Regions from separate parts of the Streptomyces sp. RG80 genome, predicted to be linked through region 1. Evidence: riboswitches for the same ligand, from Rfam matches in the RefSeq annotation. Region 1 holds a riboswitch; each other region holds the start of a gene.

Region 1 (3,547 bases):
TGCTTTGCGCGGAGGCAGGCCAGAGCCAAGCTCTGTGCAGACTTCGTGGGGGATTTGTGAATCAGAAATTCGCGTGATTCGAAAATTTCGCGACGCGGTCGGGACCGGGATTCTCGCAGCGTGCCCGTTGAACTATCAACGGGATGAACGGGGTGGATCCGCGCCGTGACTCATTCGCACGCCAAGGCTTGCGCGCGAGCTCCCCCACAGCCTGCGAAAAGCCCCTTCCCGGGAATAGGTCTGCACCTTCTCCCCCGCCAGGTTGTCTCAAACGCACCGCACAGCCGGGCGAGCGCGGACCGCGTCCCCATCAAGGACGGCCCTGGAGATGACCAAGATCCGCCCAGCAACTCGTCACGTTTCCCCCTCGCTTCACCATGGTTCGGTAACGAGAGGGATCCGCACCGGACTCGGTCATACGTTCGTCTCCGTGAACTCTCAAGACACCCCCGACAGAGCCGGGCGCCGCGCACTCCTGCGCGCCGGGCTCACCGGCGCCGCGGCGATCGGCGCCGGCCTCACCCTCGGCGCCGGCCCCGCCTCCGCGACCCCCCTCGGCAGCCGTCCCCGTCCCGGCACCCCGGGCGAGGCCCTGCGCGAACTGGCGGCGGGCAACCTGCGCTGGCGCACCTACCGCGAGCGTCATCCGGACGAATCACCGGCCGTGCGACAGAGCCTGACGACGGCTCAGCACCCCTTCGCCCTCGTCCTCGGGTGCATCGACTCCCGCGTTCCCCCGGAGCTCGTCTTCGACCAGGGTCTCGGCGACCTGATGACCGTCCGCAGCGGCGGCGAGGTGCTGGACGAGGCCGTGCTCGGCAGCGTCGCCTACGGGGTGCTCGAACTCGACATCCCCCTGGTGCTGGTCCTCGGACACCAGTCCTGCGGTGCCGTGAAGGCCGCCGTCGAGACCGACATCTCCGGTGCGCAACTGCCGGCCCACATCCAGTATCTGGCCGACCAGATACGCCCCAACATCGACCGCACCAAGGACGGCGCCGCCCGCGTCGACGCCACCATCGACGCCAACGTCCGCGCGATCCGCTCCCGCATAGCCGCCGAGCCGGACCTCGCCGCGAAGGTGGCCACCGGTGAACTCGCGGTCGTCGGCGCCCGCTACGAGCTGACCACCCAGCTCGTGCACCGCCTGTCCTGATCCTCGGCCCACAGGCGCCGCCGGTGAACTCACCGGCGGCGCCCGCGCGTTCGCCCGCGCGCACCCCGCACCTCACGTCGATCGCCTTGGCCCTCGCCCCCTTCGCCTGTATAGGCTGACCCCGCAGCTGGTTCGCCCTGCCCGCCAGGCAGGCGCGTCGCAAGAGGGAACCCGGTGGGAATCCGGGACTGCCCCGCAGCGGTGAGCGGGAACGACCGCCGTCATACGCACTGGATCCGGTGAAGCGGGTCCGGGAAGCGACGGCCAGTAGGTGCCTCGTACGTCACGAGGTGTGCCCGCGAGTCCGAAGACCTGCCACTGCCCGCGTACGACGGACTCGTGCGCGGAGATCCCGGTGACCTCGAGGGCGGGTCGGCGAACACTCCAGGCAGGCACGGTTTTCAGTGCACTCGCCCGGGAGTGCCGTTCACCTTCGCGTTCTCCCCTCGCCGGGGTCGTCCGACGAGAACAGCTCGCGAAGGAGAGTTCCGTGACCACCGACTCCACGGCCGTGGCAGCGCGCGCCACCGTCTACGGCTACCCCCGCCAGGGCCCGGACCGGGAACTGAAGAAGGCGATCGAGGGCTACTGGAAGGGCCGCGTCAGCGCCGAAGCCCTCCACCGCACCGCCGCCGATCTACGCCGGTCGAACTGGCGGGAGCTGGCCGAGGCCGGTCTCCACGAGGTGCCGACCGGGGACTTCTCGTACTACGACCACGTCCTGGACACCACCGTCATGGTCGGCGCGGTCCCCGCGCGCCACCGCGCGGCCGTCGAAGCGGACCCGCTGGACGGCTACTTCGCCATGGCCCGCGGCGGTCAGGACGTGGCGCCGCTGGAGATGACGAAGTGGTTCGACACCAACTACCACTATCTGGTCCCCGAGTTGGGCCCCGACACGGTGTTCGCCGCGGACGCCTCGAAGCAGGTCGGTGAGGTACGCGAGGCCCTCGCGCTCGGTCTGGCCGCCCGGCCCGTCCTGGTCGGCCCGGTCACTTACCTGCTGCTGGCCAAGCCCGCGCCCGGTGTCCCCGCCGACTTCGACCCGCTCACCCTCCTCGACCGGCTGCTGCCCGTCTACGCCGACGTCCTCGCCGACCTGCGGGCCGCCGGCGCCGAGTGGGTGCAGCTGGACGAGCCCGCCCTCGTCCAGGACCGGACCCCGGCCGAGCTGAACGCCGCCGCCCGCGCCTACCGTGAACTCGGCGCACCGACCGACCGGCCGAAGCTGCTGGTGGCCTCCTACTTCGACCGGCTCGGGCCGGCCCTGCCCGTCCTGGCCAAGGCACCCGTCGACGGACTCGCCCTGGACTTCACCGGCCCGGCCGCCGCCAACCTCGACGACCTCGCCGCCGTGGGCGGGCTGCCGGGCAAGCGGCTGGTCGCGGGCGTGGTCGACGGACGCAACATCTGGATCAACGACCTCGGGACGTCACTGGCCACGCTGGGCACCCTGCTCGGGCTCGCCGACCGGGTCGACGTGGCTGCCTCCTGCTCCCTGCTGCACGTCCCGCTCGACGTGACGGCCGAGCGCGACATCGCCCCGCAGATCGCCCGCTGGCTCGCCTTCGCCCGCCAGAAGACGTCCGAGACCGTCACCCTGGCGCGCGGCCTGACCCACGGCACCGCCACGATCGCCGCCGAACTCTCCGCGAACCGCGCCGACCTGGCGTCCCGCGCGGCCTCCCCGATCACCCACGACGCGGCCGTGCGCGCCCGGACGGCAGCCGTCACCGAAGCCGACACGCGCCGGCCACAGCCCTACGCCGATCGGGCCCCGGCCCAGCGCGCCCATCTGTCGCTCCCGCCGTTGCCCACCACGACCATCGGATCCTTCCCGCAGACCGGCGAACTGCGCACCGCACGGGCCGACTTGAAGGGCGGCCGGATCGACACGGCGGCCTACGAGGCGCGTATCGAGGCCGAGATCCGCGAGGTGATCTCCTTCCAGGAGAAGACCGGCCTCGACGTCCTCGTGCACGGCGAGCCCGAACGCAACGACATGGTCCAGTACTTCGCCGAGCAGCTCACCGGCTACCTCGCCACCCGGCACGGCTGGGTCCAGTCCTACGGCACCCGTTACGTCCGCCCGCCGATCCTCGCCGGCGACATCTCGCGCCCCGAGGCGATGACGGTCCGCTGGACGACGTACGCCCAGTCCCTCACCGACCGGCCGGTCAAGGGCATGCTCACCGGTCCGGTCACCATGCTCGCCTGGTCCTTCGTCCGTGACGACCAGCCGCTCGCGGAGACCGCCCGCCAGGTCGCCCTCGCCCTGCGCGACGAGGTCGCCGACCTGGAGGCGTCCGGCGCCTCGGTGATCCAGGTCGACGAGCCCGCACTGCGCGAGACCCTGCCGCTGCGGGCCGCCGGCCGCCCCGCGTATCTGGC
Region 2 (3,547 bases), on a different contig from region 1:
AGGGTCTCGTCGACGAAAGCGGCATACGTCCTGAGGTGATCTTCGCGGCCCTGGTGGGCGCGATCCTCTGGAACCTGCTGACCTGGCTGGTCGGACTCCCCTCCAGCTCGTCCCACGCCCTCATGGGCGGTCTGATCGGCGCCACCATCGCCTCGGCCGGCATGGGTGCCGTCCACGGCGACGTGCTTGTCACCAAGGTCCTCATCCCGGCGATCGCGGCCCCGCTGGTCGCGGGCCTGGCCGCACTCCTCGCCACGCGGCTGTCCTACACCCTGGGCAAGAAGGCCGACGGCAAGGCATCCGCCAAGGGCTTCCGGGCCGGGCAGATCGCCTCCGCCGGTCTGGTCTCGCTGGCCCACGGCACGAACGACGCGCAGAAGACGATGGGCATCATCACCCTCGCCCTGGTCGCGGGCGGCGCCGTCGCCCCCGACTCCGACCCGCCCACCTGGGTCATCCTCTCCGCGGGTCTCGCCATCGCGCTCGGCACCTACCTCGGCGGCTGGCGCATCATCCGCACGATGGGCAAGGGCCTGACCGACCTCCAGCCGCAGCAGGGCTTCGCCGCTCAGACCTCCGCGGCCACGGTCATCCTGGCCTCCTCGCACCTCGGCTTCTCCCTCTCCACCACGCACTCGGTCTCCGGTGCGGTGATGGGCGCGGGTCTCGGCCGCAAGGGCGGCGTGGTGCGCTGGTCCACGGCGACGCGGATGTTCGTGGCATGGGGCCTGACGCTCCCGGCCGCGGCCCTGGTGGGCGCGCTCGCGGAGTCCGTGTGCGACCTCGGCGACTGGGGCACCGCCCTCGTCGCGGTCTTCCTCATCGGCTCCAGCGCGGCGATCTGGAAGATCTCGCGCCGCGAGGTCATCGACCACACGAACGTCAACGACCACGACGAGGAGCCGGCCGGTGTGGTCACCACGGCGATCGCCGCGGTCACCCCGCCCCCCGCGGGCACGGTGACCGAGGACCTCACCGCCACGATCCCCGCCCCGGCCCCGATCGCTCCCGCGGAGCCCGCCGCTCCGCCGGCCGCCGCCGTCTGAGCCGCCTGCACCCAGGAACGAAGGAAGCACCCGCATGGAAATCGACTGGGCAGCACTGGGCTCCGTCTTCGGCGTCAGCCTCGTGGTCACCGTGGCCCTCGTGGCCCTGTTCACCCTCGGCATCATGGGCCTCTCCCGCCAGGAGCGGGCGACGGCCCAGGGCGACTCGGCGGCCCTCGCGGTCACCGGCGCCTACGCCTGCTTCGCGGCCTGCGCGGCGGCGGTGGCGTACGGGATCTATCTGATCGTCGCCTGACCTAGCTCGACAGGACACCTCGTGGGGTGCGAGACGGATCTCCGTCCCGCACCCCACGTCGTCTGTGACGGCGATGACCGCCCGCATGTGGGCCTCAGCACACTCTCCCGTCGCAGGTCAACGGCAAGTTGACGGCCCTTCCGGGCCCATGGTGGACTGCCGGGGCCATGTACGACGGCATGGAGAGGAAGCCGGTGGAAGTCCGGCGCGGTCCCGCCACTGTCACCGGGGTAGGTAGCCCCGGGAGCCAGGAACTCTCGTCGTCGGTCTCGTCGAACCAGGGCGTGGACACCCTGAGTGAGGACATATCGCCATGCTCGCCTGCCGTTTGAGGTACCGCCACAGGTCGCTGCCCGACCCCACGGCCGGCTGAGCCGATGCGTGCCGATCGCGTCTTCGCGTACGGCGCCGCCGCCGGACTCCTCGGTGACCTGCTGCTCGGTGATCCACGCCGGGGGCATCCGGTCGCCGCGTTCGGACGGGCCGCGGCCGCCGTGGAACGGGTGTTGTGGCGGGACCACCGCGGGTGGGGCGCGCTGCACACCGTCGTGTGCGCCGGGGGCGCCCTCGCGCTCGGGGCCGTGGCGGAGAACGCCGTACGCCCGTCCCGTACCGCTTCCGTCGCCCTGACCGGTGTCGCCACCTGGGCCGTCGTCGGGGGGACTTCGCTCGCGCGCGAGGCCCGGGTCATCGGGCGGGCCCTGGAGGCCGGGGACGTCGAGGCCGCGCGGGAGCGGCTGCCGCATCTGTGCGGGCGGGATCCGCAGGCCCTCGACGCCGACGGGATCGCCCGGGCCGTGGTCGAGTCCGTCGCCGAGAACACCTCCGATGCCGTCGTGGGCTCCCTGGTGTGGGGGGCCGTCGCGGGCGTGCCCGGGCTGCTCGGGTTCCGGGCCGTCAACACGCTGGACGCCATGGTCGGGCACAAGTCCCCCAGATACCGGCGCTACGGCTGGGCCTCCGCCCGGCTGGACGACGTCGCCGGATGGCCGGGGGCGCGGCTCACCGCCGTACTCGCGACCGTGGCCGGTGGGGATCCGCGCGGTGCCGTACGAGCCTGGCGTGCCGACGCCGGCCGGCATCCGAGCCCCAACGCCGGGCCCGTGGAGGCCTCGTTCGCGGGGGCCCTCGGGGTGCGGTTGGGCGGGACGTTGTCGTACGCGGGGCGGGTGGAGCACCGGCCCGTGCTGAATGGGGAGGGGCGTTCCGTGGAGGTCCAGGACATCGAGCGGGCCGTACGGCTGTCGCGCCGGGTCGGGTTGCTCGCGCTCGGCGTCGGTGTCGCCGCACGGGTCGCCCTCAAGGGGCGTGCCTCATGAGCGGCGGTGGGCTGCTCGTCGCCGGCACCACCTCCGACGCGGGCAAGAGTGTCGTCACCGCCGGGATCTGCCGGTGGCTGGTGCGACAGGGGGTCAAGGTCGCGCCGTTCAAGGCGCAGAACATGTCCCTCAATTCGTTCGTGACCCGCGAGGGCGCCGAGATCGGACGGGCGCAGGCCATGCAGGCGCAGGCCTGCCGTGTCGAGCCGACCGCGCTGATGAATCCCGTGCTGCTCAAGCCCGGTGGCGAGCAGAGCAGTCAGGTCGTGCTGCTCGGGAAGCCGGTGGGCGAGCTGAGCGCGCGCGGCTACCACGGGGGACGACAGCAGCAGTTGCTCGGCACCGTGCTGGAGTGTCTCGCCGAACTGCGGGGCACGTATGACGCGGTGATCTGTGAGGGGGCGGGCAGTCCGGCGGAGATCAACCTCCGGCGGACCGACATCGTGAACATGGGGATCGCCCGGAACGCCGGGCTTCCCGTGCTCGTCGTCGGCGACATCGACCGCGGTGGCGTCTTCGCCTCCTTCTTCGGGACTGTCGCCCTGCTCTCGGAAGAGGACCAGGCGCTCGTCGCCGGGTTCCTCGTCAACAAGTTCCGGGGGGATGTCTCGCTGCTCGAACCCGGGCTCGACATGCTCCACGGGCTCACCGGACGACACACCTACGGCGTCCTGCCCTTCCGGCACGGGCTCGGGATCGACGAGGAGGACGGGCTGCGGGTCTCCCTGCGCGGGACGGTCCGGGAGTCCGACACGGCCCCGCCCGTCGGGGAGGACGTGCTGCGCGTCGCCGTCTGTGCGATCCCGCTCATGTCCAACTTCACCGACGTCGACGCCCTCGCCGCCGAGCCGGGTGTGGTGGTGCGGTTCGTGGACCGGCCGGAGGAGCTGGCCGACGCCGACCTCGTCGTCGTTCCGGGCACCCGC
Region 3 (3,547 bases), on a different contig from region 1:
TCGTGGCGTCCCGGGCGACCACCGCGCACGCCGTACGCGCCGCGGGCGGACTCTCCCCGGAGGGCGCGTCCGTCGCCGTACCGAAGTCGATGACCAGCGCCACCCGCTTGCGGCCCTCCTCGGCCGGGGTCTTCGCGCAGATCGCCGTGAAGGACGCCGTACCGCGGGGCTTCGTCGCGTCCGAGGAGTCCTCGCTGACGGCGAACCGGAAGCCTTGGACGTCGCCGTCGGAGGGGACGACGGTGGCGGGGCCCTGGGTGGCGTACGTCCAGGTGTCGCCGGTGCGGTCCCAGAAGGACCAGTAGCGGTAGCCGGCGGCCTGGGCGCCCTGGGCGGCGCCGGTCAGGAGGACCAGCGCGGCCAGGAGCGGTGCGAGGACTCGGCGGATCACGGCTGCCGCTTCTTGTTGCGGCCGCTGATCAGGAAGCCGACGCCGATGCCGGCCACGAGTCCGACGCCGACGATCCACCAGACGCTGACGCCCTCGTCGTCCTTCTCCGCCGCCGCCTCGTCGTCCGCCTCCGGGGCCCGGCTCTCGTTCGCGGTTGGCACCTGCTCCGGCTTCGGGCCGGTGGCGTTCAGGAGGGCCACGAGGTCCTGGCCGCCGAAGTCGCGCGGGTTCAGACCGGCGGCCTGGGCGGCGAGGACGAGCTGCGCGTAGGCGGCCGGACCGCTCTGCTCGGCCCACTTCAGGGCGTTGGCCGCCAGCCAGCGGCCGGACGCGGTGGCCTCGGTGTGGAAGTCGGTGGCCGCGAGGGCGACGACCGCGTCCGCGGTGTTGCCGTAGTCGGGCTGGTCCTCGGATCCGGGCATGGCCGACGTGAGGTGCTTGTCCTTCGCCATGGTCCTGGCGAGGTAGGAGGCGCCGTTGTGCGCGGCCTGCTCGGCGTCGCCGGGCTTCTCGCAGGAGGCCGCGGCCTTGTCGTCGTCGGCGTGGACGTTCGTCTGCTGCTCGCCGAGCGCGCCGAGCACCGCGGCCGCCGTCGCGTCGGCGTTGGCGGCGAGCCCGCCCTTCTTGTCGGGCTGGAAGGCGAAGGCGCCCGCGCCGTCCCCGGTACAGGGGAGCGCGAGCTTCAGCAGGGCGTCGTACGGCGTCCGGCCGTTCTTCTCGACCGCCGTGACCTTCTGACCGGCGGCCGTCAGCGCGCCGATCACCACGGACGTGGAGTTCGCGTCGCTCGGCCCGCCCGGCGTGTAGCCCCAGCCGCCGTCCTTGTTCTGCACGGACTTCAGCCAGGCGATCGCCTTGCCGGACGCGTCCTCGTGGCCGCCGGTCGCCTCGAGGGCCTGGACGGCGGCGGCCGTGTTGTTGGTGTCGACGACGACCTTGGCGTCACAGGGCTTGGTGGTGTCCGCGCGGAAGGCGGGGAAGGCCCCGTTCGCGCACTGCTGGCCGGCCAGCCAGTCCACGGCCTCGTCGGCGGGGACCACGTCCTGCTCCAGCTGCGCGAGCAGCGTCTGCGACTGCCGCCACACCCCGTCGTACGTGGGGTCCCCGCTCCCGTACAACCCCTCCGGGATCACCACCGAAGGCGACGGTGAGGGACTCGCGGCCACGGCCGGCGCGGCCGTGCCGATCACTACGCTGGCGGCCAGGACCGCGGCACTGCGGCGGACGTTCATGATCGGCGGATGCCTCTCCCTGCGGGGGGAGCCGGGCAGCACGGGACGACCCCGGGCGGCTCGGCTCCGTAGACCTCGACGGTGCCGCGCACCGGCCGGTTGCCGATGCGCGTGAGCCGGTCAACGAGTCCGCACGGGGCGATCCGGCTCGCCGGCTCCCGGAGGAGACGGCTCACGGTTGCGGGTCAGCGCCGGAATTGCACCGGCTTCCCCCCGTACGGGTGTGATGACGACCCGGCCACTGTACCGGGCCGTAGCGGAGCGGCTGAGGGCCGCCTGTGAGCGGCGGTAGTTTCGGGCACATGGAGATCACGGGGAGACTCATCGGCTCGGGGCGGGCGTCCGACGTGTACGAGATCGACGAGGCGTGGGTGCTGCGGCGGGCCCGGGACGGGTACGGGGACGCGCTCGCCGAGGCGGCCGTCATGGAGCGGGTGCGCGGGCACGGGTATCCGGTGCCGCGGGTGCGGATCGCGGACTCCACGCGGACCGAGCTGGTGATGGAACGGCTGCACGGGCCGACGATGCTGGCGGCGTTCGGTGCCGGACGGATCGGCGCGCGGGAGGCGGGTGAGGTGGTCGCCGGGCTGCTGCGGCGGCTGCACGCGGTGCCGGGCCGAGTGGTGCACCTGGACCTGCATCCGGACAACGTGATGCTGACCCCCGACGGCCCCTACGTCATCGACTGGGCCAACGCCGAGGAGGGCGACCCGGGTCTCGACTGGGGCATGTCGGCCGTGATCCTCGCCCAGGTCGCCGTCGGCGACGAACCGATCGCCGAACCGGCCAGGGCGATGCTGACCGGGCTGCTCGCGGACGCCTCCCCCATGACGGAGGAGGGCCTGTCGGAGGCACGGCGACGACGGGCGGCGAACCCGACGATGAGCCGGCGCGAGACCGAACTCCTGGGACAGGCCGAGGAGTTGATCCGCTCCCTGCTGTGACCCGAGCGGGCCGTGTGGTGCCTTGACTACGCGCTCGCCCCGGACGCCTGCGGTGTGGGCCCACCGAACGGCAGATGCAGGACCCGCGACGCCAGCAGCCAGGTCCCGTCGGCCGATCTGCGGAAGGCGTCCTCGTAGTGCCCGACCTGGACGGGCGGGCCCGAGGGGATCGGGGTCGGGCCGCCGTCGTGGCCGTCGACGCGGTACGTCGTGAAGTACGAGGTCGCGGTCGCCGTGTCCGAAGTCGCCACGGTGACCAGGATGTTCGTCATCACCCGCCGCGAGAGCCGGTCCTCGGGACGCGAGCCGAAGTACTCCCGCAGCGCCGCCCGCCCCGCGAACCGCCGCCCGTCCACCGGCCACTCCCAGCTGCCGTCCGCGGTGAACAGCTCGGCGACGGAGCCGGGTTCGCCGAGGTCGAGCCGGCGGACGAAGTCGACGATGAGACGCTCGCAGGCGCGCTCGGCGAGGAGTCGCTCGATGGGGTCCATGATCCTGTGTAGCAGCCATGGGACGGCCGGGGCGACCGATTACACGGCTGGACCGCCACACGGCTGGACATCTACACCGCTGGACCGCCGGACCGCTACACCGCCACGTACGTCACCGGCTCGCTCCCCGCCACCGCCTCCGCCCGCCCCAGCTTGACCAGCCGCCGCAGATGGGCCTCGGCCTCCGAGACGGCGATGTTCCTTGACCCGTAAGGGATTTGGTCCCAGGGCCGGTTCCACTCCATGCGCTCGGCGAGCTGCCACGGGGTCAGCGGCGACGCGAGCAGGCCCAGCAGGTCCGTCAGCCGCTCCTCGTGATGTGCGAGCAACTCCCTCACCCGGGCGGCCGCGTCGGTGAAGGTGTGCTGATGGGCCGGGAGGATCTCCGCGGGGGCGAGACGGCCGACGCGTTCGAGGGAGTCGAGGTAGTCGCCGAGCGGGTCGGTGACGGTGGCGTCGTCGGGGTCCTCGTAGAGGCCGATGTGCGGG
Region 4 (3,547 bases), on a different contig from region 1:
GGGGTGCAGGACGCCCCGCGCGGTGCGGGTCTTCTCCCAGGCCGGCAGCGGACCGTTGCGCTCGGCGAGGTCGGCGGAGGCCTCGTACGCGGCGAGCATGATGCGCTCGGCGATCCGCGTGGAGAGGGCCTTGGCCTCGGGCGAGTCGAAGGGCAGGCGCAGCTTGAAGAAGACGTCCTGGAGGCCCATCGCGCCCAGGCCCACCGGGCGCCAGCGGGAGTTGGAACGGCCCGCCTGCTCGGTCGGGTAGAAGTTGATGTCGACGACCCGGTCCAGGAAGGTGACGGCCGTGCGGACGGTCTCGTCCAGCCGCTCCCAGTCGATCTCCTGACCGACCACGAACGCGCCCAGGTTCACCGAGCCCAGGTTGCAGACCGCCGTCTCCCCGTCGTCGGTCACCTCCAGGATCTCCGTGCACAGGTTGGACGAGTGGACGACATGGCCCGCCTCGGCCGTCTGGTTGGCGGTGCGGTTGGCGGCGTCCTTGAAGGTCATCCAGCCGTTGCCGGTCTGCGCGAGGGTGCGCATCATGCGGCCGTAGAGGTCACGGGCCGGGATGGTCTTCCTGGCGAGGCCGTTCGCCTCCGCCTTGCGGTACGCCGCGTCGAACTCCTCGCCCCACAGGTCGACCAGCTCGGGCACGTCGGCGGGGGAGAAGAGGGACCACTCGGCGTCGGCGTTCACGCGGCGCATGAACTCGTCCGGGATCCAGTGCGCGAGGTTCAGGTTGTGCGTACGCCGGGCGTCCTCACCGGTGTTGTCCCGCAGCTCCAGGAACTCCTCGATGTCGGAGTGCCAGGTCTCCAGGTAGACCGCGGCCGCGCCCTTGCGCCGGCCGCCCTGGTTCACGGCGGCCACCGAGGCGTCGAGGGTCTTCAGGAACGGGACGATGCCGTTGGAGTGCCCGTTGGTGCCGCGGATGAGGGAGCCGCGAGAACGAATCCTGCTGTACGACAGTCCGATGCCACCGGCGTGCTTCGACAGCCGTGCCACCTGGTGGTAGCGGTCGTAGATGGAGTCCAGCTCGTCGAGCGGGGAGTCGAGGAGGTAGCAGGACGACATCTGGGGGTGCCGGGTGCCGGAGTTGAAGAGGGTGGGGGAGGACGGGAGGTAGTCGAGGCGGCTCATGAGCCCGTAGAGCGCGGCGACTTCGTCCACCGAACGGCTGGTGTCGTCCTCGGCGAGGCCGGACGCCACGCGCAGCATGAAGTGCTGGGGTGTCTCGATGACCTGGCGGGTGATCGGGTGCCGGAGCAGATAGCGGCTGTGCAGGGTGCGCAGGCCGAAGTAGCCGAAGCGGTCGTCGCCGGCCGGGTCGATCAGCGCGTCGAGGCGGGCCGCGTGCACGCGTACGAACTCCGCCGTGCGGTCGGCGACCAGGCCCTCGCGGTGGCCGACCGCGACCGACTCGGTGAACGTCGTGACGCCCTGGGAGGCGGCCTCGGCGGCGATGCTGATGGTCAGCAGCCTGGCGGCCAGCCGGGAGTAGGCCGGGTCCTCGGAGATCAGACCGGCGGCCGCCTCGGTCGCCAGTTCGCGCAGCTCCGACTCGTCGGCCCGTGCGGACCGGCCGCGCAGCGCGGCGGCGGCGACCCGTCCGGGGTCGGCGTCGGGGAGGTCGGCGGTCAGCTCGGTCAGGGTCCGCAGCAGCGCGGTTCCGGGACCGTCGGTCTCCAGCTGGGTCACTGAAGCCGGGTCGGCTGGCGCGATGGTCACGTGGGGCTCTCCCTCGCTCGGCACGGGGCCTTGCGGAGGGCAGGGGGCAGCACGAGCGCACGGGGCGTCGCGTCCACCGGCCCACTCCACGAGGCCCGGACGTCATGGCACCCGGGCCACGGCGGCCTGGGCACACTGTCGACAGGTCCTCGGACTGACTCTCACGTGCGCGGACAAATACGTCTATGCGCGCATGAGTACACCGTTGCGGGACAGTTCCGGATTCGCACCGGATTCCCCTGCGGCGACAGCGAGCATGAGCATACATCTTGTGCCGGGTTCGGGTGGCACCCCCAGATGTAGTGTCGAGGTGACTTCGGAGCGTGTCAGAACGTCAACTCATAGGTGACGAGAGTGAAGTCGTCGCCCTCGATCGGCCGCCAGTCGCGCTCGGGGGCGCGGACGAAGCCGAGGCGCTCGTAGATGCGGTGGGCGGCGTGCATGACCGGCTGGGTCGACAGCACCACGCCGGTGCAGTCCTCGGTGGCCCTGGCGCGGTCGAGGCAGGCGCGTACGAGGGCCTCCCCGGCGCCTCTGCCGCGGGCCGCCCGGGCGACGGCGAGCATGCGGATCTCGGCCTCGCCGGGGCGGGCGAGGTTGGTCATGAGACCGCCGGCCGAGCCGACGTAGGTGACGGTGCCGACGGGCTCGCCGCCGAGGAGTGCCACGAGGACCTCGGCCGCGGCCGCGCGCTTGGCCACGTCCCTCAACTCGCCGAGGTACCAGTCGCTCTCGCCGAAGGCGAGGAGGTCGTCCAGGAGGTAGGCCTGGGCCGTGATCTCGCCGATGGTGGCGTATTCGGTCGGGTCCGCCGCCCGGATCTCGATGTCCATGAGGGCGAGTGTGCCCGACCGGCACGACGACGGGCCGCCGGATTTCCCGACGGCCCGTTGGTCACCGCAACCCTCAGTGCGAAGTGCCCGCCGTCGCCGGCGGCAGCTCCACCTCGACGCCCGGGTCGCCCGCGTCCGCCGTGTAGTCCTCGGGCTTGGTCTCGTCGACGCCCTCGGGGGCCTTGGCCGCCCGCAGGACGAACGTGAGGACCACCGTGACGACGACGTTGAGGACGAAGGCCGTCAGGCCGATGTAGCCGATCTCGCCGATGCCCGGGATCTCCTTCGACGAGCCGCCGAAGTGCTTCTGGGTCGGGGAGGCCACACCGTACGCGGCGAGCGTGCCGTAGAGCATGCCGACCGCCCAGCCGCCGAGCAGTGCCCAGCGGTGGAACCAGCGGGTGAACAGGCCGCCGACCAGGGCCGGGAAGGTCTGGAGGATCCAGATGCCGCCCAGGAGCTGGAAGTTGATGGCGACCGTCTTGTCCATGGTGAGGACGAAGACCAGCGCGCCCACCTTCACCAGCAGCGAGACCAGCTTGGAGATCTTGGTCTCCTGCTGGGGCGTCGCGTCCGGCTTGATGAAGTCCTTGTAGATGTTGCGGGTGAAGAGGTTCGCGGCCGCGATGGACATGATGGCCGCCGGCACCAGCGCGCCGATGCCGATCGCCGCGAAGGCCACGCCCGCGAACCAGTCCGGGAACATGTCCTCGAAGAGCTGCGGGATCGCCAACTGGGGGTTGGTGACCGTGGTTCCGGCCGCGATCGCCATGAACCCGAGCAGCGCGAGCAGGCCCAGCATCAGCGAGTACAGCGGCAGGATCGTGGTGTTGCGGCGGATCACCTCACGGCTGCGGGAGGAGAGCGTCGCGGTGATCGAGTGCGGGTACATGAACAGCGCGAGCGCCGAGCCCAACGCCAGCGTGGCGTACGTCCACTGGCCCGCCTCGGGCGGCACCAGGCCGCCCGCCTTGGCGGCGGTGTACTTCTCGTTCGCC

The links. A riboswitch is a leader RNA that binds a small molecule or an ion and turns the genes downstream of it on or off. The one in region 1 is predicted to bind cobalamin.
Region 2: another riboswitch for cobalamin. It lies ahead of ABKA17_RS32675 (cobalamin biosynthesis protein); the one in region 1 lies ahead of metE (5-methyltetrahydropteroyltriglutamate--homocysteine S-methyltransferase).
Region 3: another riboswitch for cobalamin. It lies ahead of ABKA17_RS26495 (SCO2321 family membrane protein); the one in region 1 lies ahead of metE (5-methyltetrahydropteroyltriglutamate--homocysteine S-methyltransferase).
Region 4: another riboswitch for cobalamin. It lies ahead of ABKA17_RS03325 (ribonucleoside-diphosphate reductase subunit alpha); the one in region 1 lies ahead of metE (5-methyltetrahydropteroyltriglutamate--homocysteine S-methyltransferase).

What each region holds. Positions count from the first base shown of each region.
Region 1 covers NZ_JBEAAJ010000006.1:168,379-171,925, reverse strand. The annotation lists gene ABKA17_RS21590 (carbonic anhydrase) at 431-1,156, shown strand; cobalamin riboswitch at 1,267-1,490, shown strand; gene metE (5-methyltetrahydropteroyltriglutamate--homocysteine S-methyltransferase) at 1,647-3,547, shown strand, end outside.
Region 2 covers NZ_JBEAAJ010000010.1:75,238-78,784, forward strand. The annotation lists gene ABKA17_RS32665 (inorganic phosphate transporter) at 1-1,046, shown strand, start outside; gene ABKA17_RS32670 (hypothetical protein) at 1,081-1,302, shown strand; cobalamin riboswitch at 1,438-1,578, shown strand; gene ABKA17_RS32675 (cobalamin biosynthesis protein) at 1,680-2,621, shown strand; gene ABKA17_RS32680 (cobyric acid synthase) at 2,618-3,547, shown strand, end outside.
Region 3 covers NZ_JBEAAJ010000007.1:599,431-602,977, forward strand. The annotation lists gene ABKA17_RS26490 (SCO2322 family protein) at 1-391, opposite strand, end outside; gene ABKA17_RS26495 (SCO2321 family membrane protein) at 388-1,623, opposite strand; cobalamin riboswitch at 1,739-1,870, opposite strand; gene ABKA17_RS26500 (phosphotransferase) at 1,926-2,567, shown strand; gene ABKA17_RS26505 (nuclear transport factor 2 family protein) at 2,594-3,058, opposite strand; gene ABKA17_RS26510 (Strvi_7410 family MBL fold metallo-hydrolase) at 3,154-3,547, opposite strand, start outside.
Region 4 covers NZ_JBEAAJ010000001.1:720,254-723,800, forward strand. The annotation lists gene ABKA17_RS03325 (ribonucleoside-diphosphate reductase subunit alpha) at 1-1,716, opposite strand, end outside; cobalamin riboswitch at 1,840-1,980, opposite strand; gene ABKA17_RS03330 (GNAT family N-acetyltransferase) at 2,043-2,549, opposite strand; gene mctP (monocarboxylate uptake permease MctP) at 2,623-3,547, opposite strand, start outside.